One region of the Stappia quadratibracata genome, then DNA from elsewhere that is predicted to be linked to it. Evidence: predicted binding sites of a transcription regulator. Region 1 holds the regulator's gene; each other region holds the start of a gene.
What was found. Region 1 encodes PhoB, which activates phosphate uptake and scavenging genes when phosphate is short. Its sites were predicted from a motif close to TGTCATNNANCTGTCAT; they were not measured.

Region 1 (3,273 bases):
GCCTGGTCCTTCAGTGCCTTGACGAGACCGGGATGGGAATGTCCGAGCGAATTGACGGCGATGCCGGCGGCGCAGTCGAGAAAGCGTCGGCCATCGGAAGTCTCCAGCCACACACCCTCGCCACGCACGAACTCCAGGTTCGCGCGGCTGTAGGTCTGATAGAGAGATGAGCCTTCCATGTCCTTACCTGCTCCCATTGACCGGCTGTCCTGCCGGGGAGATGCCTTGGCGGAGCGAGCCGCCTTCGATCCCCTCGCCTGCTGTCGGAACGCTGCCGTCATGCCGCCGCAAAGAGCGGCAAGAACCGCCGACAGGCATCGCCGAAAGCAATTATGCCGCCCACGAGAGGCGGCACGGCGAGGAAGCCCCGTTATACACCGGGAGAGCGCGGGAAAGTCAACGGAATTGGCTATGCGCGCCGCTCGGGCGCTGGCAGGACCAAAGTCGCCGGAAACGGCCTTTTCTGGGGAAAACCGTATCAATCCCCAGGTGAATCGCCCCCTCACCTTGAACCGCAAACCCGGCATATTGTAGCTTTGCAGTCAAGAAATACGAGATCTCGTGTATCCGACTCACAATAGCCTCAAAATCCGGCAATGAGCGGGGCACCCTCACGGTGTGCCGATAACCTTTTATTAACCAGATGTCGGGGCCCGATCAAACACGGAGTTGAGCGCATGTCCTGGACAAGCGAACGCGTCGACCTTCTCAAAAAGCTCTGGACCGACGGGCTGAGCGCCAGCCAGATCGCTGCAGAACTGGGCGGCGTGACCCGCAATGCGGTGATCGGCAAGGTCCACCGCCTCGGCCTGTCGGGACGCGCCAAGGCGGCGGCTCCCGCGCAGAAGGCGCGCACCAAGCCGGCCAAGGGCGGCGCGGAGGAAGCGGCACAGGCCGCGACCCAGCAGCAGGGCGGCAATGCCCCCTCGGCACCGCAGACGGTGGGCGCCACCGCGCTGAAGATCGAGACCGCTCCGGTCGCGGCTCCCGCGCCGCAGGCCAAGCCGGTTGCCGAGCTGGTGCCGATCGCCAAGCGCGCGACGATCCTGACCTTGACCGAGCGGACCTGCAAATGGCCGATCGGCGACCCGACCAAGGAAGACTTCTACTTCTGCGGCCACCCGTCGAACCCGGGCGTTCCCTACTGCACCTATCATTGCCGCATCGCCTACCAGCCGGCGAGCGACCGCCGCCGCGACCGCAACGTCGCCAACGGCTGAGGCAACGCCCCGGCCCGTTTCCGGGGGCGCAGTTACGAGAAAGGCCCGCCTGCGGTATCCGCGGCGGGCCTTTTCGCATTCTGGTGCCGGTTCGCAGATAGACGGCGCGACAGCCGCTCAGGCGTTTCCGCTAGCTGCGGGTTTCAGGAGGCGGCGGCGAACTGGTCGTTGAAGGCATAGCCGGCGCCGCGCACGGTGCGGATCGGATCCGGCACCTTGCCGCGGTTGATGGCCTTGCGCAGGCGCCCGACATGCACGTCGACCGTGCGCTCGTCGACATAGACGTCATGGCCCCAGACGCCGTCGAGCAGCTGCTCGCGCGAGAAGACGCGCCCCGGCGAGGTCATCAGGAACTCCAGCAGGCGAAACTCGGTCGGGCCGAGATGGATCTCGCGGCCCGAGCGGCGCACCCGGTGGGTCTCCCGGTCGAGTTCCAGATCCCCCGCGCGCAGCAGCGAGGAGACGACCTCCGGCTTTGCCCGGCGCAGCATCGCGCGCACCCGCGCCATCAGCTCCGGGATCGAGAACGGCTTCACCACATAGTCGTCGGCACCGGTGGCAAGGCCGCGGATGCGCTCCTGTTCCTCGCCGCGGGCGGTGAGCATGATCACCGGCAGACGTTCCGTCTCGGCACGCGAGCGCAGGCGGCGGCACAGTTCGATGCCGGACAGACCCGGCAGCATCCAGTCGAGAAGCAGCAGGTCCGGCTGGCTCTCGCGCAGGAGAAGATCGGCCTCGTCGCCGCGCATGCAGGTCTCGACCGTGTAGCCCTCGGCCTCGAGATTGTAGCGCAGCATCATGATGAGAGGCTCTTCGTCCTCGACAATAAGGACCTTCGGCATGTCGGATACCCTTGTCCAATCGACCCGGCCGGGAGGCATCGGCGCGGCTTTTCGCTCGCGCCGCCTTGCCGGCTCTCGTTGTCAGCGGCGGCGGACGGCAGGGCCGTCCGCGCCATCGTCAGGTTGCCAGGGCGTCCTCAGGACGCGGTATCGGTCTCGATGCCGGTCTCGTCGACCTTCTGACGCTCGTCGGTCGGCAGCACGCCGGTCGACATGTACATGACGTTCTCGGCGATGTTGGTTGCATGGTCGCCGATGCGCTCGATGTTCTTGGCGCAGAACAGCAGATGGGCGCAGACCGAGATCTGCCGCGGATCCTCCATCATGTAGGTGAGGAGTTCGCGGAAGATCGAAGTGTAGAGCGCGTCGACCTCGTCGTCGCGGTCGCGCACGGAGGCCGCCGCCACGCCGTCCCGGCCGGCATAGGCATCCAGCACATCCTTGAGCTGGCTCTGGGCGAGCTCGGTCATGTGCTCCACGCCGAGGGCGAACTTCTTGGAGTCGAAGGTACCCTCGATGGCGATGACGCGCTTGGCGACGTTCTTGGCGAGATCGCCGACGCGCTCAAGGTCGTTGGAGATGCGCATCGCCGAGATCACGTCGCGCAGGTCGCTGGCGACCGGCTGACGGCGGGCGATGATCAGGATCGCCTGCTCCTCGATCTCGAACTGCAGGGCATCGACCCGCTTGTCCTGTGCGATCACGCGGCGGGCAAGCTCCTTGTCCATGCGCACCAGGGCCTGCACGGAATCGTTCAGCATCATCTCGGCGAGGCCGCCCATCTCCGACACCCGGCCGGCGACTTCCTTCAGCTCCTCGTCGAACGACGAAACGGTATGTTGGCTCATGTCTCTTCTCCATTCGGGGCGCGGCAAGGTGCACGCGTCATCCCGTCTGTTCCCGCGGCTGGTCCAGACTAGCCGAAGCGGCCGGTGATGTAGTCCTGGGTGCGCTTGTCCCGGGGGTTGGTGAAGATGTCGTTCGTCGCCCCTTCCTCGACTAGGTTGCCGAGGTGGAAGAAGGCCGTGCGCTGCGAGACGCGGGCGGCCTGCTGCATGGAGTGGGTGACGATGACGATCGTGTAGTTCTCGCGCAGCTCGTCGATCAGCTCCTCCACCTTGGCGGTGGCGATGGGATCGAGGGCCGAGCAGGGCTCGTCCATCAGGATCACTTCCGGGCTGACGGCGATGGCGCGGGCAATGCACAGGCGC
Region 2 (3,273 bases), 890 kb from region 1:
TGATGATCGCCGGCAGGCCGCGCTCGGCGCAGATCTCGACGATCAGCCGCATGATCTGACGCGAGGTCTTGGGATCGAGCGAGGCGGTCGGCTCGTCGATCAGCAGCAGCTCGGGATCCTGGGCGAGCGCGCGGGCGATGCCGACGCGCTGGCGCTGGCCGCCCGACAGGGCGTCGGCGCGCTTGTCCGCATGGTCGATCAGGCCGACCCGGTCGAGCAGGCGGAAGGCGTTCTCCACGTCCTCGCCGGGAAACCGGCGCAGGAAGGAGCGCCAGAAACCGACATAGCCGAGGCGCCCCGACAGCACGTTCTCCATCACCGTCAGACGCTCCACCAGGGCATATTCCTGGAAGATCATGCCGATGCGGCGGCGGGCGCGGCGCAGTTCGCGCGCCGGCAGGCCGGTGATGTCGAGATCGTTCAGCAGCACCCGCCCCTCGGTCGGCTCGACCAAGCGGTTGATGCAGCGGATGAGGGTCGACTTGCCGGCGCCGGACGGCCCGATCAGGCCGACGACCTGTCCCTTCGGCACGGTGAAACTGACTGACCGGAGGGCCTTGTCGCCGGTCTTGTAGGTCTTGGTAAGCGCTTCGACTGTCAGCATGCGGGGATCCGGGGGAGAGAGGGCCGTCACGGCCGGGTCTGCCGGCCCCTGCGCGCCGCACGAAGGGCCGCGCGCAAGGGAACGGCCAGGGATGCGGGCGCGGACACGGACGGCAACGCGGAAGACACTCCCCCGCGCGCCGTCCGCCCGCTCACGATCTTACTGGCAGTTGTAGGAAACGTCGTTCGCCGCGTCGATCTGACGGATGACGGACCAGTTGTCCTTGAAGGTGATCGGGATGAACTGCGCCTCGCCCGACTTGGAGAACTCCTTCTCCAGCGACGAGCCTTCCCACTTGAAGGTGGCGAAGCCTTCCTTGATCTTATCCTGCAGCTCCGGTTTCAGGTTGTAGGCAACGCCGTAGCCAGTGGTCGGGAAGGTCTGCGACTTGTAGATGCTGACCACCTGCTCGGGCTTGATCACCTCGCGCTCGATCATGCGGTGCATGACGGAGTTGGCGATCGCGGCCGCCGGATAGTCCTTGTTGGCGACGCCGAGCACCGAATTGTCGTGCTTGCCGGAGAAGGCCGGCTCGTAGTCGGTGCCGGAGACGAGGCCGTATTCGGCCTTCAACAGCGCGGACGGCGCCTTGAAGCCGGAATTCGAGGTCTCGGCGGTGAAGGCAAGCGTCTTGCCCTTGATGTCTTCCGGCTTCTCGATGCCCGAGCCCGGATAGGTGATGATTTCCATCTCGTAGCCGAAGCTGCCGTCGGCCTTGGCCATCATCGTGAACGGGCGGAAGCCCGCGCAGGCGACGGCAAGCGGGTTGGAGCCGGTGTTGAAGCCGGCGATGTGCAGGCGGCCGGCGCGCATCGCCTCGATCTGGGCGGCGTTCGACTGGACGGGGAAGAACTGCACCTTCTTGCCGGTGACGCTCTCCATATGGGCCAGGAAGTCGGCCCAGGCCTCGGCATAGACCGCCGGATCCTCGACCGGGGTATAGGCGAAGATCAGCGTCGAGGGATCGATCTGCTGCGCCGGATCGGACGGAATGTCCGCGATCAGGTCGCCATCGGCATCGGTGTAGCGGCTGTCGAGCTTGAATTCGGCCTGCGCAGGCGTTGCGGCGATGAGGCCGGCAAGCAAGGCGGCGACGCTCGCAGCGCCGGCGAGCTTCGTCATGTGCATGGTCATCTGTGTTCCTCCACTGGGGCGCGATCTGCATCCGTTCTGGACCGGATGTCTGTTATGCGTCCTGCGTGAAGGCTGGATGACAAACCAAGCCGCGTCAAGACCTTGAGGCGGCGAAGTTTCCTTTAAGGCAGAGCCGGCGCCCCCCTCCTTGATCCACGGCCGCTTCCCGCCGCCCCAGAAGCTGAACAGCAGCCGGGCGAGAGCCGCCCCTTGCGCGGAATTCCTGCGAAATCTTGCAAGGATGCCGGCCGAGCCCGTAGCGCCGGCGACTTGCCGGCACGGCGCCCGCTGCCCGGCGCCGCTCGCTGCCTCTGCGGTATCTCAGCACATGAGCCGGCAAATCACCTGGAGGGAGAGCCTCGCCCTGCAGCATGTCCCGGCCGATCTCCCGCTCTTCATCCCGCCTTCCGCGCATGCCATGCGGCGCGCCTGCCTTGCGTCTTCGGGACATTACTTCAGCGGGTTGCACATTCCTTCGCGCCAACCGCCCACCCCTCCCAAGCAGCAGCCCAAGGCACTGGAACCGATACCCCGAAGCGCACGCGTCCTCTTCTACCGCCGCCTCCACCCCGCCCACGGCCGAACCACTCGAAATGGAATTCGGAATTCCAAACTGTTGACAGCGCCGATCCGCTCGGGCAGGGTTGCATCATTGGAATTTGGAATTCCGAATTCCTGATTGATCGAACCACCGCTCCCGACCGGGCGAAGACCGACGTGCCGGAGCGGACGCCGGAGTGGACGAAAGGCTCGCGCTGCAGGAGCGGCGCACGGATTTCGCCGGACCACCGGCGCTCAGGGCTCCGTTGGCCCCATCGCCAGACCGTCGGCCGGTCCGGCTTCTTGCCCGCCGGACGGATCCGGCACGGTGCGGAGCCGAAACGGCCGCAGCGGAGGTCACGAAGAGCTTGGCCGCATCCCGGCCAGGACAGGGACAGGTCCGTCCCGGAACGTCGCGCCGCCGGGTGTGCCGAACAGGCCTCCCATGTCATACCTGCGGTGCATTGCGGCGGTGCGCGCGTTCCGTCAGCTTGTCCCGGCATCGCGCCGGACAGGCCGCACAACCAGCCCCCGGGATCGGCCCGGGTGCTTTCGCGCCGGCTGCGCTTCGTTGCGATGTCCGCAAGGACCGTAAGGGGAAGGACGCTAGGCATGCCCATGGAACTCATCGACCAGAGCCCGATCCTGGTGGACCGCGTCTACGAGCGGCTGCGCCAGGCCATCGCGCTGGCCGAGCTGGCACCGGGCGAGCGCATCCGCCAGGCCGAGCTTGCCGACCGCCTCGGCGTGTCGCGCCAGCCGGTCAGCCATGCGCTGCAGCTGCTCAAGCGCGACGGGCTGGTGGAGGAGACCGGGCGCAAGGGGCTCAAGGTCACGGAGATCGATCCGGCGCATCTTCGCGAGATCTATCAGGTTCGCGCCGCGCTCGACGGGCTGGCCGCCGGCCTAGCGGCCGCGCGGGTCGCGGAGGGCAGCATGCCGGAGGCCGAGCTGAAGACGCTCGCCGCGATCCTGCGCCAGGCCGAGAGCTTCGG
Region 3 (3,273 bases), 2.7 Mb from region 1:
TGGATGTGGCACGCGCTGGAGGAGCTGGAACACAAGGCGGTTGCGCTCGACGTCTACAAGCGGGCAGCGGCCGGCATGCCGGCCTGGAAGCGCTACGGGCTTCGCGTTTCGGCGATGAACCTCACGGCGGTCCATTTCGTGCGGATCTTCCTGCGCAACGTGCGCCTGCACGCGCAGGCCGACGGCATCCGCACCGGCTTCCGGTTCTGGTCGCGCTTCGCCTGGCTGCAGATGGTCTCGCCCGGCTATACGCGGGTCAGCCTCTGGTCCTTCCTGTGCTACTACATGCCGGGCTACGATCCGCGAAAGGTCGACGACAGCGACCTCATCCGCAAGGGGCGAGCCTGGCTCGCCAACGAGTATGCCGCCGACGGCGCGGCGCAGGAGACCCCCGCCCGATGACCAGCCGCGCCTTCGTCTACATCCTGCGTGCGGTCGAGCGCGGCGCCTTCCCGAAGAGCCGCAAATGGGCGTGGAAGCGGCTCTACAACATCCTCTCCAGAACCTGGCGCGATAGCGACTGGCGCTTCATGAACTACGGCTACATGCCGGCGGGCGACGCCTTTCCGCTGACGGCGGAGGATGAGCCGGAGCGCGCCTTCATCGGGCTCTACCATCAGGCGATGGCCGGGCTCGCAGTCGAGGGCGCGCGCGTTCTGGAAGTGGGCTCGGGCCGGGGCGGCGGAGCGCGCTACATCGCCCGCTACATGGCGCCGGCCGCGGTGACCGGCCTCGACTACTCGCCCGAGACGGTGCGGCGGGCGCGGCAGCTCAACAGCGACACGCCGAACCTTACCTTCGAGGTGGGCGATGCGGAGGCGCTGCCCTTTGCGGATGCCAGCTTCGACATCGTCGTCAACATCGAGTCCTCCCATTGCTACGCCAATGTGCCGGCCTTCGCCCGCGAAGTGGCGCGGGTGCTGGCGCCGGGCGGCTGCTTCACCTGGGCCGACATGCGTGCCTCGACGATGATCGAGGGGCTGGACCGGGATCTCGGCGCATCGGGCCTGGTGCTGGAGAGCGAAACCAATCTGTCGCCGGGCGTGGTCAGCGCGCTCGACGCGGTCAACGAGCGCAAGATGAGCCGCATCCAGAAGACCGCCATGATGCGGCGGTTCCTGAAGGAGTTTTCCGGCGCCAAGGGCTCGATCCTCTATGGCACCTTGAAGTCCGGAGCCGTCGTGTACCTTGCCCGTCGCTACCGCAAGCCTCTGGCGTAAAAGGGTTTTGGCGGCCCGCCCCGGCTGTCAAGCAGATGTCATGTCCACCCCGTAACACTGCCGGACCGGCGTAGGCGCCGCCTGCCATTTTCGGGGGAACCATCCATGAAATTCTCGGTGCTCGGCGCGCTTGCCGCCGCGCTTCTCGGCTCGACCGTCGCGGCCTCCGCCGATCCGGTGTTCAACCGGGTCGCTTCCTTCCCGGTCAACACCAATCTCCCGGCCGGCACGGACGGCAAGACCGAAACCTCGGCCGAGATCATCGCCGCGACCGCCGACGGGATGACGCTCGTCTATTCCGACAGCCCGCTGGGCGGCGTCGGCTTCATCGACATCACGGATGCGGCAGCACCGAAGCCGGCCGGTTTCGTCGGCCTCGACGGCGAGCCGACCTCGGTAGCGGTGCTGGGCGGCCAGGTCTTCGCCGGCGTCAACACCTCGAAGAGCTACACCGCGCCGTCCGGCCGGCTGGTGACGATCGACATTGCCACACGTAAGGTCGGGGCGTCCTGCGATCTGGGCGGCCAGCCCGACTCCGTCGCCCTGTCGCCCTCCGGCGACCTCGTTGCCGTCGCCATCGAGAACGAGCGCGACGAGGACCTGAACGACGGCGCGCTGCCGCAGATGCCGGCGGGCTTCCTGGTGCTGCTGCCGGTGACGGACGGGCTGCCCGACTGCGCCAATGCCCGCAAGGTCGACCTGACGGGCCTGGCTGCCATCGCCCCGGAGGATCCGGAGCCGGAGTTCGTCGACATCAACACGGCCAACGAGGTCGCGGTGACGTTGCAGGAAAACAACCACATCGTCATCGTCGATGGGGCCAGCGGCGAGATCCTCTCGCATTTCTCCGCAGGGACCGTCGATCTGGAGAATGTCGACGTCGAGGAAGAGGGGGCACTGACCTTCGACGGCACGCTGACCGGCGTTGCCCGCGAGCCCGATGCGGTGAAGTGGCTGGACGGCGAGCGGCTGGTGATCGCCAACGAGGGCGACTACGAGGGCGGCTCGCGCGGCTTCACAATTCTATCCAAGTCCGGCGAGGTGCTCCACGAGAGCGGTCTCGACTTCGAGTACCGCGTCGCGATGGCCGGTCACTATCCAGAGAAGCGTTCGGGCAACAAGGGCGCCGAGCCCGAGGGGCTGGAGGTCGACCGCTTCGGCGAGGAGACGCTGATCTTCGTGCTGTCGGAGCGCGGCTCGGCCATCGGCGTCTATCGCGATACCGGTGCGGCGCCGGACTTCGTCCAACTGCTGCCGACCGGCGTTGCGCCGGAAGGGGCGGTCGCCATTCCGGGACGCAACCTCTTCGCCGTCTCCAACGAGGCGGACCTTGTCGAGGAGACGGGCCTGCGCTCGCATGTGACGCTGTATGAGCGGGCGGAAGGCACCGCCGCCTATCCGATGATCGTGTCGCGGATGGATGATGCGGGCCGGCCGATCGGCTTCGGCGCGCTGTCCGGTCTGGCCGCGGACCCGAGCGAACCGGGCATTCTCTACGCCATCAACGACAGCGCCTACGGCATGCAGCCGACGATCTTCCGCATCGATGCAAGCGCCCATCCCGCCCGCATCACCGATGCGATCCGCGTGACGCGGGCCGGCCAGCCGGCGCAGCTGCTCGATCTGGAAGGCATCGTCGCCGACGGCAAGGGCGGGTTCTGGCTCGCCTCGGAAGGGCGCTCCGACAAGCTGGTGCCGCATGCGCTCTACCGCGTCGACGGCAAGGGCGAGATCAAGGCGCAGGTCGCCTTTCCGCCGGAACTGCTGGCGGTGGAGACCCGCTTCGGCGCTGAAGGCGTGACGCTGATCGGCGACACGCTGTGGATCGCGATCCAGCGTCCGTGGAAGGACGACCCGAAGGACACGGTGAAGCTGGTTTCCTACAACACCGCCACGAAGGAATGGGGCGCGGTGCGCTATCCGCTGGAGCGGGCGGAGACGGGCTGGGTCGGCCTGTCGGAGATCGCGCTCCACGGCGAGCACGTCTACCTCATCGAGCGGGACAACCAGATCGGCGACAATGCCCGGCTGAAGAAGCTCTACCGCGTGCCGG

Region 2: the regulator PhoB is predicted to act here: its motif matches at 1,804-1,820, upstream of phnD (phosphate/phosphite/phosphonate ABC transporter substrate-binding protein).
Region 3: the regulator PhoB is predicted to act here: its motif matches at 1,246-1,262, upstream of H7H34_RS16640 (esterase-like activity of phytase family protein).

What each region holds. Positions count from the first base shown of each region.
Region 1 is NZ_JACMIA010000001.1:1,045,266-1,048,538, reverse strand. Features, by position in the region: gene H7H34_RS04805 (aspartate aminotransferase family protein) at 1-179, opposite strand, end outside; gene H7H34_RS04800 (GcrA family cell cycle regulator) at 678-1,220, shown strand; gene phoB (phosphate regulon transcriptional regulator PhoB) at 1,364-2,062, opposite strand; gene phoU (phosphate signaling complex protein PhoU) at 2,200-2,910, opposite strand; gene pstB (phosphate ABC transporter ATP-binding protein PstB) at 2,979-3,273, opposite strand, start outside.
Region 2 is NZ_JACMIA010000001.1:159,251-162,523, reverse strand. Features, by position in the region: gene phnC (phosphonate ABC transporter ATP-binding protein) at 1-604, opposite strand, end outside; gene phnD (phosphate/phosphite/phosphonate ABC transporter substrate-binding protein) at 764-1,726, opposite strand; gene H7H34_RS00745 (GntR family transcriptional regulator) at 2,891-3,273, shown strand, end outside.
Region 3 is NZ_JACMIA010000001.1:3,707,781-3,711,053, reverse strand. Features, by position in the region: gene H7H34_RS16650 (metal-dependent hydrolase) at 1-402, shown strand, start outside; gene H7H34_RS16645 (class I SAM-dependent methyltransferase) at 399-1,220, shown strand; gene H7H34_RS16640 (esterase-like activity of phytase family protein) at 1,326-3,273, shown strand, end outside.